DNA from 3 places in the Halobacillus sp. Marseille-Q1614 genome. Region 2 is predicted to be linked to each of the others. Evidence: a T-box and tRNA genes for the amino acid it is inferred to sense, from the RefSeq annotation. Region 2 holds a T-box; the other regions hold tRNA genes.
What was found. The T-box of region 2 lies ahead of serS (serine--tRNA ligase). A T-box ahead of a tRNA ligase gene usually reads a tRNA of that ligase, here a tRNA-Ser.

Region 1 (3,250 bases), 350 kb from region 2:
GGCGTTGCTCCGTCAGACTTTCGTCCATTGCGGAAGATTCCCTACTGCTGCCTCCCGTAGGAGTCTGGGCCGTGTCTCAGTCCCAGTGTGGCCGATCACCCTCTCAGGTCGGCTACGCATCGTCGCCTTGGTGAGCCGTTACCTCACCAACTAGCTAATGCGCCGCGGGCCCATCTGTAAGCGATAGCTCAGAAAGCCATCTTTTACTCTTCCCTCATGCGAGGGAGGAGATTACCCGGCATTAGCCCCGGTTTCCCGGGGTTATTCCGGTCTTACAGGCAGGTTGCCCACGTGTTACTCACCCGTCCGCCGCTCATTCCACTAACGTCACCCCCGAAGGGGATCAGTTAGCTTCCTGCGCTCGACTTGCATGTATTAGGCACGCCGCCAGCGTTCGTCCTGAGCCAGGATCAAACTCTCCATAAAAGTAGTTTGACTTGCTCATTTGCACACCGAATGTGCTTGTTTGAATTCTCTCTATATAATAGAAAGAATAAATTGACGTACTGGTTGGTTCGTTCAGTTTTCAAAGATCAAAATGCTTAATGGTGGGCCTGAGTGGACTCGAACCACCGACCTCACGCTTATCAGGCGTGCGCTCTAACCAGCTGAGCTACAGGCCCCAAATGGCATTCAACAGCTTATAATGGAGCGGGTGAAGGGAATCGAACCCTCATCATCAGCTTGGAAGGCTGAGGTTTTACCACTAAACTACACCCGCAATATTAAATTAAGTGATAAGTAGATTTCCAGCGTTATGATAGAACTCTCATGGTCGGGAAGACAGGATTCGAACCTGCGACCCCTTGGTCCCAAACCAAGTGCTCTACCAAGCTGAGCTACTTCCCGTAAGTAAATGGCGCGCCCGAGAGGAGTCGAACCCCTAACCTTCTGATCCGTAGTCAGACGCTCTATCCAATTGAGCTACGGGCGCCTTTTGAAGCGACATATTCTAATATATCATGCTCCAGCTTGAATTGCAATACTTTTTTTGAAAAAGCTTAGTGCGGCCGAGAGGACTTGAACCTCCACGGGGTTGCCCCCACTAGGCCCTCAACCTAGCGCGTCTGCCGATTCCGCCACGACCGCTAATTGATCAAGCAATTTGCAAAAGCTAATTACTAAGTGCGGGTGGAGGGACTTGAACCCCCACGCCGTGAAGCACTAGATCCTAAATCTAGCGTGTCTGCCAATTCCACCACACCCGCAAGAAAATGGTGAGCCATGGAGGGCTCGAACCTCCGACCCTCTGATTAAAAGTCAGATGCTCTACCAACTGAGCTAATGGCTCTTAATAAAAGAAATAATTTCGTAACAGCTTGAGAATATTTAGTTATGCTTTGTTTGAAGCACAAGGAATATCATATAACTTCTCAAAAGGTTTGTCAACCCTTTTCACACACAAAATGGCTGGGCCAGCTGGATTCGAACCAGCGCATGACGGTACCAAAAACCGTTGCCTTACCGCTTGGCTATGGCCCAACTAAATGGCGGTCCGGACGGGACTCGAACCCGCGACCTCCTGCGTGACAGGCAGGCATTCTAACCAACTGAACTACCGGACCCGGACCTGAAGTGTATGTATGAAAGTGACCCGTACGGGATTCGAACCCGTGTTACCGCCGTGAAAGGGCGGTGTCTTAACCGCTTGACCAACGGGCCGTTTAGAACAATAAAAAATGGCGGAGAAGGAGGGATTTGAACCCTCGCGCCGCTTGCGCGACCTACACCCTTAGCAGGGGCGCCTCTTCAGCCACTTGAGTACTTCTCCGTAATGGCTCCACAGGTAGGATTTGAACCTACGACCGATCGGTTAACAGCCGATTGCTCTACCACTGAGCTACTGTGGAATAAATTTCAAACTGACAATGTCAGCGACGTTATATATAATATAACATTTATAGGCTTGTGTCAATATTATTTTTTATGTAATTTAAAGCAGCTTGTCTGCTCTTCACTCCCCTTTGTTCAGGGCTTATTTAATTTAACATGGACTACATATTTCGTCAATGGATTTTTACTGTTTTTTTAACTTTCCTCTACATTTTCCGCAAACATAGCGGGACGTATCGATCTTCCTCTTCCTTCTATAGCTTTGTCCGCAGTCTGTGCATTTATATATGAGTGTTTTATCCAGATCAGAAGGCAGCGGTTTACAGTACCGCGGCGACCCTGTTTTTTTCAGCAGTTCTTTAAAAGATTGATCCCCATGCGAAAAGCCTTTTCCTTCTATATGAAGATGATAATGACAGAGTTCATGCTTTATGATGCCCTGGAATTCCTCTTCGCCCAGCTCTTTTAAATATTTTCCGTTGAGCTCGATAACTCGTTTAGAAGGAATATACCGTCCGCCTGTTGTGCGAAGTCTGGGGTTAATGGTTACACGATCAATAAATGGCTTCCCAAAAAAATCGAGGGATATCTGGTTTGTCCATTCATGCAGCTGCTTTTCTGACATCGTCATGGTGACACATCCTTCTTCTTTTACGCATAACTTATTATAAATGGGATGATTCCTAATTTCAAAGGGAGGAGATTTCTGTGCCTCGTTGGTTACAGAAGCAAATGTCCAATGCATTTTTAAATAAGGATAAGTATCAGATTAAAATGTTAAATCAGTGCTGGTATTTTTACCGACGTCGTTTAAAATAAAAAAGCCCGGAAGACGTGGTGTCTCCCAGGCAGGTATGATTATTTGTTCACCATAGTCAGCGCGATCCGCTGTTTTTGGGCGTCTACATTATCCACCCATACGGTGACGACATCACCGACGGATACGACGTCCATTGGGTGCTTAACGAACTTATTGGAAAGCTTGGAAATGTGAACGAGCCCATCCTGTTTTACGCCGATATCCACAAATACTCCAAAATCGACAACATTTCGAACGGTCCCCTCTAATTCCATTCCCTGCTCTAAGTCTTCCATCGATAATACATTTGTTTTTAACAATGGCTTCGGCAGGTCATCCCTTGGGTCACGGCCTGGTTCGGCCAGTGCCTTTACAATATCCTTCAAGGTAGGCTCTCCTGTTCCAAGCTTTTCAGCCATCTCTGATAAATTGAGTCCTGACAGCTTTTCCCTGACCTCTTGATTTCCTAAATCGCTTGGGGAAGCATTGATTTCTTTTAGTAATGAGTAAGCGGCTTTATAAGATTCCGGGTGGATCGATGTTTTATCCAACGGCTCTTCTCCTTCTAATACACGAAGGAAACCGATACTCTGCTCAAACGTTTTGGCGCCGAGACGC
Region 2 (3,250 bases):
AGAAGCCGTAAGCCACATGCGTCAGGTGCAATCTCAAATCCGTCAGCTTCAAAGCATGTCTGAAGATGAAGTTATGGTATATGCTAAAGAAAATGGCGCACCATTTGATCTTCTGCTTGAAATTCGTGAAGAAGGACGTCTTCCAGTCGTAAACTTCGCAGCAGGCGGAATCGCTACACCAGCTGACGCATCCCTAATGATGCAATTAGGAGCTGACGGCGTATTCGTTGGATCCGGTATCTTCAAGTCAGACAACCCAGCAAAATTCGCACGTGCGATTGTTGAAGCGACCACACACTATGATGACTATAAATTAATCGCTGAAATTTCAAAAGGCCTGGGAACAGCTATGAAAGGCATTGAAATGAACACCCTAACTCCAGACCAGCGCATGCAGGACAGATCTCAATAAAGTAGAAAAGCGGAAGTGACCGTTTAGACACGAAACGTATAAGCAAAACGCCAAAGGGAAGTGATCCTCCTTCCCGGCGGAGGGTTGCTTATGCCGCGAGTGTCTGGTCACTGCAGCTGGACACCAAGAAAAGCGGAAGTGACCGTTTAGACACGAAACGCATAAGCAGAACGCCAAAGGGAAGTGATCCTCCTTCCCGGCGGAGGGTTGCTTATGCCGCGAGTGTCTGGTCACTGCAGCTGGACACCAAGAAAAGCGGAAGTGACCAGTTTAGACACGACACGCATAAAAAAAGCGGACCCATCCGCTAATTCAGACAAGCATAAATAAAAGGAGAAATGCATCATGACTACGATTGGCGTTTTGGGACTTCAAGGTGCTTTTCGTGAACATATCCGTTCCGTAGAAGCATCAGGAGCCAAAGGTGTTATCGTCAAAAGAGTGGAACAGCTTGAAGAAGTTGATGGTTTAATCATCCCGGGCGGGGAAAGCACAACCATCCGCCGTTTAATCGATAAATATAATTTCCTTGAGCCGATCCGTCAGTTCGGAAAACAAGGAAAACCTGTTTTCGGAACGTGCGCAGGGCTGATCCTGCTAGCTTCTGAAATCGACGGTTCTTACGATGTTCACTTAGGATTAATGGATATTCGCGTACGCCGCAATGCTTTTGGCCGTCAGCGGGAAAGCTTTGAAGCTCCTCTTGATATTAAAGGAGTCGCCGATCAGTATAATGCAGTCTTTATTCGTGCACCCTATATCGAAGGCGTAGGGGAAAACACAGAAGTGCTTGCGACGTATAATGGGAACATTGTAGCCGCTCAGCAGGGTCATTTGCTGGCATGTTCTTTCCACCCTGAGTTAACAGATGACCATAGAATTACAGAGCATTTTGTAAAAATGGTGGAAATGTCTAAAAAATCCCTTGCATCTTAATCGCAGATCGTCTATATTTATGTGCAAGAACAAATAAGCTAACACGTTGATAGGAAATAGTAGCTATTCTTTCTTTCTAAAGAGAGTCAGTGGCTGGTGTGAACTGATGAAGAAAAGTAGTGAATCCATCCTTGAGTTGTTTGCCTGAACTCTTTTAGTAGGGCAAATCGGTACTCGCCGTTAGGAGTGAAGCCGGGAGATCAAGTATCTCCAACCAGGGTGGTATCGCGGGAATTTATAACCAAGCTCTCGTCCCTTTATTTAATAAGGGGGCGGGGGTTTTTTAATTTTTAGGACCTTTTCAAAGGTTATTGTGGGAAAGGAAATTTGTGAGACTCCTGCGTGAGAAAATGGGCGGGCAAGACCCCGAAGTATGCGGGGAGGCTTAACCGTTCGTCCGCGGAAAGCGAGTGAATTTCCTGCTTACACAACGTAACAAGCCACTTTATTTAAAAGGAGGAAGCTTATATGCTGGATTTAAAATTTTTACGCCAGAATTTTGAAGAAGTAAAACAAAAGCTCCAAAAACGAGGAGAAGATTTATCCGAGCTTGATGCTTTTGAAGAATTGGATGTGAGACGACGGGAGCTTATCCAAGAATCAGAAGAGCTGAAAGCCCGCCGCAATGACGTTTCCAAAGAAATTTCTCAATTGAAAAGGAACAAGCAGGACGCCGATGATAAAATTAAAGAAATGCGTGAAGTAGGGGACCGCATTAAAGAATTAGACGGTGAGCTTAAGCAGGTGGAAGAACGCCTGGATACGATGCTCTTATCCATCCCTAACATTCCAGACGAGAGTGTTCCTGTCGGAGAAGATGAAGACGACAACATTGAAGCCCGCAAGTGGGGAGAGATTCCAGCGTTTGACTTTGAAGCCAAAGCTCACTGGGATGTAGCCGCTGATTTAGATATTGTAGATTTTGAAAGAGCTGCAAAAGTTACTGGAAGCCGTTTTGTCTTTTATAAAGGTTTAGGCGCACGCTTAGAACGCGCTTTACTTAACTTTATGATGGATCTCCACGCGGATGAGCATGGCTATCAGGAAATGCTTCCGCCGCAAATGGTAAACCGTACGTCAATGACAGGTACAGGACAGCTGCCTAAATTCGAAGAGGACGCTTTTAAGATCGAAGACTGGGATTACTTCCTCGTACCGACAGCTGAAGTGCCGGTTACAAACTATCATCGTGAAGAAATATTAAAAGCCGAAGACCTGCCGCAGAAATTCGTAGCCTTCAGCACCAACTTCCGTTCTGAAGCTGGATCTGCAGGACGTGACACTAGAGGGCTGATCCGCCAGCACCAGTTCAATAAAGTAGAGCTTGTACAGCTGGTCAAACCGGAAGACTCTTATGAAGTACTAGAAGCTTTAACAGGACACGCTGAGAAGGTTCTACAGCTGCTTAAACTGCCTTACAGGGTTATGAGTATGTGTACAGGCGATTTAGGCTTCACAGCCGCTAAAAAGTACGATATCGAAGTGTGGATTCCAAGCAATGATACGTACCGCGAAATCAGCTCCTGCTCTAATTTTGAAGATTTCCAGGCGCGCCGGGCAGGCATCCGTTTCCGACGCGAAGAAAAAGGCAAGCCTGAATTCGTCCATACACTCAATGGTTCCGGTCTTGCCATCGGCCGTACTGTTGCAGCCATTTTGGAAAACTACCAGCAGGAAGATGGATCTGTCGTTATTCCTGAAGTCCTTCGTCCCTATATGGGGGGAAAAGAAGTTATTAAATAACTGATAACAAAAGTCCGGGCTTAGGCTCGGGCTTTTTCTTTGTGTATCAAAGGTTGGTTCCGTTTGTTTTAATGTATAGAGCCGGGCCGGGGGAACAACTCGCTTTCCATGGGCGAACGGTGAGCTTCCTCGGGCTTTTAGCCCTCCGGGATCTCACCC
Region 3 (3,250 bases), 1.1 Mb from region 2:
GTTCTGCCATCTTCAAGATCACCTGTGACCTTCATGTTCTTAAGCAGCTTTGATCCTGTGGTAGATGGAGAGGCAGCCATCGTGTTAACAGGGGCAAGAACAAACGTACTTACTAAAGCAATCACCAGGGCTGCAACAAGAGACTTTAATTTCATTTGGTATCCTCCTCATTTTTGTAAGCGCTCTCAAAAGTTAACTCACTTGCCAGCCGTAAATTGTTTTCCCTTGAAACCTCAGGTAAAACTGATTATCTTTCTTTTTATAAAAAATGATTACATACCACTAGTATCAAGAAGGAAATTGTCGAGAATTAAACTAATATGACCTGCGCCCTTAGTTGTATTTGTAGTGCTTTAAAGCTTTTACGAATAAAGGTGGTAATACAAAGTAACAGTGAGCGCTTTGGACTCTTGATGATTATTTTATAAAACAAAAAGACGCTTCTACAAAATAGAAACGTCTAGGTTTTTTTATTATAATTTTCGTTTAAGTACCGGTGGTCGGGGTCGAACCGACACTCCGTGAGGAACACGATTTTGAGTCGTGCGCGTCTGCCAATTCCGCCACACCGGCATATTGGAGGCGGCAACCGGAATCGAACCGGTGATAAAGGAGTTGCAGTCCTCTGCCTTACCGCTTGGCTATGCCGCCACTAATTGAATAATATATTATATTCTTCGATGTAGCAATTATGAAGCTTTTCAAGAGCGAGAGACGGGATTCGAACCCGCGACCCCCACCTTGGCAAGGTGGTGTTCTACCACTGAACTACTCTCGCATAATGGCTGGGCCAGCTGGATTCGAACCAGCGCATGACGGTACCAAAAACCGTTGCCTTACCGCTTGGCTATGGCCCAACATTTTTAGATAAAAAAATGGGGCGGCTGATGGGAATCGAACCCACGAATGCCGGAACCACAATCCGGTGCGTTAACCACTTCGCCACAACCGCCATAATGAAAGCAGGGGTAGTAGGAATCGAACCCACATTGACGGTTTTGGAGACCGTAGTTTTACCATTAAACTATACCCCTATTTGAATAATAAAATTAAAATGGTGGAGGGAGTAGGACTCGAACCTACGAACCCGATGGGAGCGGATTTACAGTCCGCCGCGTTTGGCCAACTTCGCTATCCCTCCACGTTAAAAGTGGTGCCGGCCAGAGGACTTGAACCCCCAACCTACTGATTACAAGTCAGTTGCTCTACCAATTGAGCTAGGCCGGCTAGTCAAAAAATGGTGGCTCGGGACGGAATCGAACCGCCGACACACGGATTTTCAGTCCGTTGCTCTACCGACTGAGCTACCGAGCCAGACAAATGATAGTTTATCATTTTCAAATATTGAACTAGCTTATGTATAATAATGTAATCAGTGGCGGTCCGGACGGGACTCGAACCCGCGACCTCCTGCGTGACAGGCAGGCATTCTAACCAACTGAACTACCGGACCAATATAAATAATTTGGTTGCGGGGGCAGGATTTGAACCTGCGACCTCCGGGTTATGAGCCCGACGAGCTACCGAACTGCTCTACCCCGCGATATTGTGGGAAATTATATTCCCATTAGATTTTCAATGGTGGAGGATGCAGGGCTCGAACCTGCGACCCCTTGCTTGTAAGGCAAGTGCTCTCCCAGCTGAGCTAATCCTCCAGGAAGTGGTGACCCGTACGGGATTCGAACCCGTGTTACCGCCGTGAAAGGGCGGTGTCTTAACCACTTGACCAACGGGCCAAACGTTATGATGTTAATGGCGGAGAGCGAGGGATTCGAACCCTCGAAACCGCGTGAACGGTTTACACGAATTCCAATCGTGCTCCTTCGGCCAGCTCGGACAGCTCTCCGTAATGGCTCCACAGGTAGGATTCGAACCTACGACCGATCGGTTAACAGCCGATTGCTCTACCACTGAGCTACTGTGGAATAATATCAACCTGGCGACGTCCTACTCTCACGGGGGTATACCCGACTACCATCGGCGCTGAAGAGCTTAACTACTGTGTTCGGCATGGGAACAGGTGTGACCTCTTCGCTATCGTCACCAGATCTATTGATCTGTTTCTTTTTTAGGGACAAGATATATTATATTGTCCTTTTGAGAAAATATCAAGGGTTATTTTAAAACTTTTTAGTAAACCCTCAAAACTGGATAAGACTGATGGAATCAAACCAAGGAATGTCTAGCGGCAACGCCTAAGCGTTTTCGCTTTTCTTTTAAAGTTAAGTCATCGATTGATTAGTATCCGTCAGCTCCACGTGTCACCACGCGTCCACCTCGGACCTATCGACCTCATCGTCTCTGAGGAATCTTACTAACTTATTGTTAGGGGAAATCTCATCTCAAGGGGGGCTTCATGCTTAGATGCTTTCAGCACTTATCCCGTCCACACGTAGCTACCCAGCGATGCTCCTGGCGGAACAACTGGTACACCAGCGGTGTGTCCATCCCGGTCCTCTCGTACTAAGGACAGCTCCTTTCAGATTTCCAACGCCCACGACGGATAGGGACCGAACTGTCTCACGACGTTCTGAACCCAGCTCGCGTACCGCTTTAATGGGCGAACAGCCCAACCCTTGGGACCGACTACAGCCCCAGGATGCGATGAGCCGACATCGAGGTGCCAAACCTCCCCGTCGATGTGGACTCTTGGGGGAGATAAGCCTGTTATCCCCGGGGTAGCTTTTATCCGTTGAGCGACGGCCCTTCCATACGGTACCGCCGGATCACTAAGCCCGACTTTCGTCCCTGCTCGACTTGTAGGTCTCGCAGTCAAGCTCCCTTGTGCCTTTACACTCTGCGAATGATTTCCAACCATTCTGAGGGAACCTTTGGGCGCCTCCGTTACTCTTTGGGAGGCGACCGCCCCAGTCAAACTGCCCACCTGACACTGTCTCCGGACCGGATCACGGTCCTGGGTTAGAATGTCCGTACAGCCAGGGTGGTATCCCACCAGCGCCTCCACCGAAGCTAGCGCTCCGGCTTCTCAGGCTCCCACCTATCCTGTACAAGCTGTACCAACATTCAATATCAGGCTACAGTAAAGCTCCACGGGGTCTTTCCGTCCTGTCGCGGGTAATGCGCATCTTCACGCATAGTATAATTTCACCGGGTCTCTCGTTGAGACAGTGCCCAAGTCGTTGCACCTTTCGTGCGGGTCGGAACTTACCCGACAAGGAATTTCGCTACCTTAGGACCGTTATAGTTACGGCCGCCGTTTACTGGGGCTTCGGTTCAACGCTTCGCTAAA

Region 1: it encodes a tRNA-Ser, which carries the amino acid that the T-box ahead of serS (serine--tRNA ligase) is inferred to sense. The anticodon was not compared.
Region 3: it encodes a tRNA-Ser, which carries the amino acid that the T-box ahead of serS (serine--tRNA ligase) is inferred to sense. The anticodon was not compared.

Annotation. Positions count from the first base shown of each region.
Region 1 covers NZ_CADDWH010000001.1:2,848,788-2,852,037, forward strand. Annotated here, with positions in the region: rRNA gene HUS26_RS14110 (16S ribosomal RNA) at 1-426, opposite strand, end outside; tRNA gene HUS26_RS14115 (tRNA-Ile) at 547-623, opposite strand; tRNA gene HUS26_RS14120 (tRNA-Gly) at 648-721, opposite strand; tRNA gene HUS26_RS14125 (tRNA-Pro) at 773-849, opposite strand; tRNA gene HUS26_RS14130 (tRNA-Arg) at 858-934, opposite strand; tRNA gene HUS26_RS14135 (tRNA-Leu) at 1,006-1,089, opposite strand; tRNA gene HUS26_RS14140 (tRNA-Leu) at 1,127-1,208, opposite strand; tRNA gene HUS26_RS14145 (tRNA-Lys) at 1,216-1,291, opposite strand; tRNA gene HUS26_RS14150 (tRNA-Gln) at 1,408-1,482, opposite strand; tRNA gene HUS26_RS14155 (tRNA-Asp) at 1,489-1,565, opposite strand; tRNA gene HUS26_RS14160 (tRNA-Glu) at 1,591-1,662, opposite strand; tRNA gene HUS26_RS14165 (tRNA-Ser) at 1,681-1,771, opposite strand; tRNA gene HUS26_RS14170 (tRNA-Asn) at 1,776-1,850, opposite strand; gene HUS26_RS14175 (SprT family protein) at 2,018-2,464, opposite strand; gene cmpA (cortex morphogenetic protein CmpA) at 2,542-2,652, shown strand; gene HUS26_RS14185 (Tex family protein) at 2,692-3,250, opposite strand, start outside.
Region 2 covers NZ_CADDWH010000001.1:3,198,231-3,201,480, reverse strand. Annotated here, with positions in the region: gene pdxS (pyridoxal 5'-phosphate synthase lyase subunit PdxS) at 1-412, shown strand, start outside; gene pdxT (pyridoxal 5'-phosphate synthase glutaminase subunit PdxT) at 758-1,348, shown strand; T-box leader at 1,386-1,608, shown strand; gene serS (serine--tRNA ligase) at 1,817-3,091, shown strand.
Region 3 covers NZ_CADDWH010000001.1:2,076,996-2,080,245, forward strand. Annotated here, with positions in the region: gene HUS26_RS10465 (hypothetical protein) at 1-155, opposite strand, end outside; tRNA gene HUS26_RS10470 (tRNA-Leu) at 492-573, opposite strand; tRNA gene HUS26_RS10475 (tRNA-Cys) at 578-651, opposite strand; tRNA gene HUS26_RS10480 (tRNA-Gly) at 707-778, opposite strand; tRNA gene HUS26_RS10485 (tRNA-Gln) at 783-857, opposite strand; tRNA gene HUS26_RS10490 (tRNA-His) at 877-952, opposite strand; tRNA gene HUS26_RS10495 (tRNA-Trp) at 964-1,034, opposite strand; tRNA gene HUS26_RS10500 (tRNA-Tyr) at 1,056-1,141, opposite strand; tRNA gene HUS26_RS10505 (tRNA-Thr) at 1,152-1,227, opposite strand; tRNA gene HUS26_RS10510 (tRNA-Phe) at 1,239-1,314, opposite strand; tRNA gene HUS26_RS10515 (tRNA-Asp) at 1,377-1,453, opposite strand; tRNA gene HUS26_RS10520 (tRNA-Met) at 1,467-1,543, opposite strand; tRNA gene HUS26_RS10525 (tRNA-Val) at 1,580-1,655, opposite strand; tRNA gene HUS26_RS10530 (tRNA-Glu) at 1,662-1,736, opposite strand; tRNA gene HUS26_RS10535 (tRNA-Ser) at 1,754-1,846, opposite strand; tRNA gene HUS26_RS10540 (tRNA-Asn) at 1,851-1,925, opposite strand; rRNA gene rrf (5S ribosomal RNA) at 1,935-2,048, opposite strand; rRNA gene HUS26_RS10550 (23S ribosomal RNA) at 2,219-3,250, opposite strand, start outside.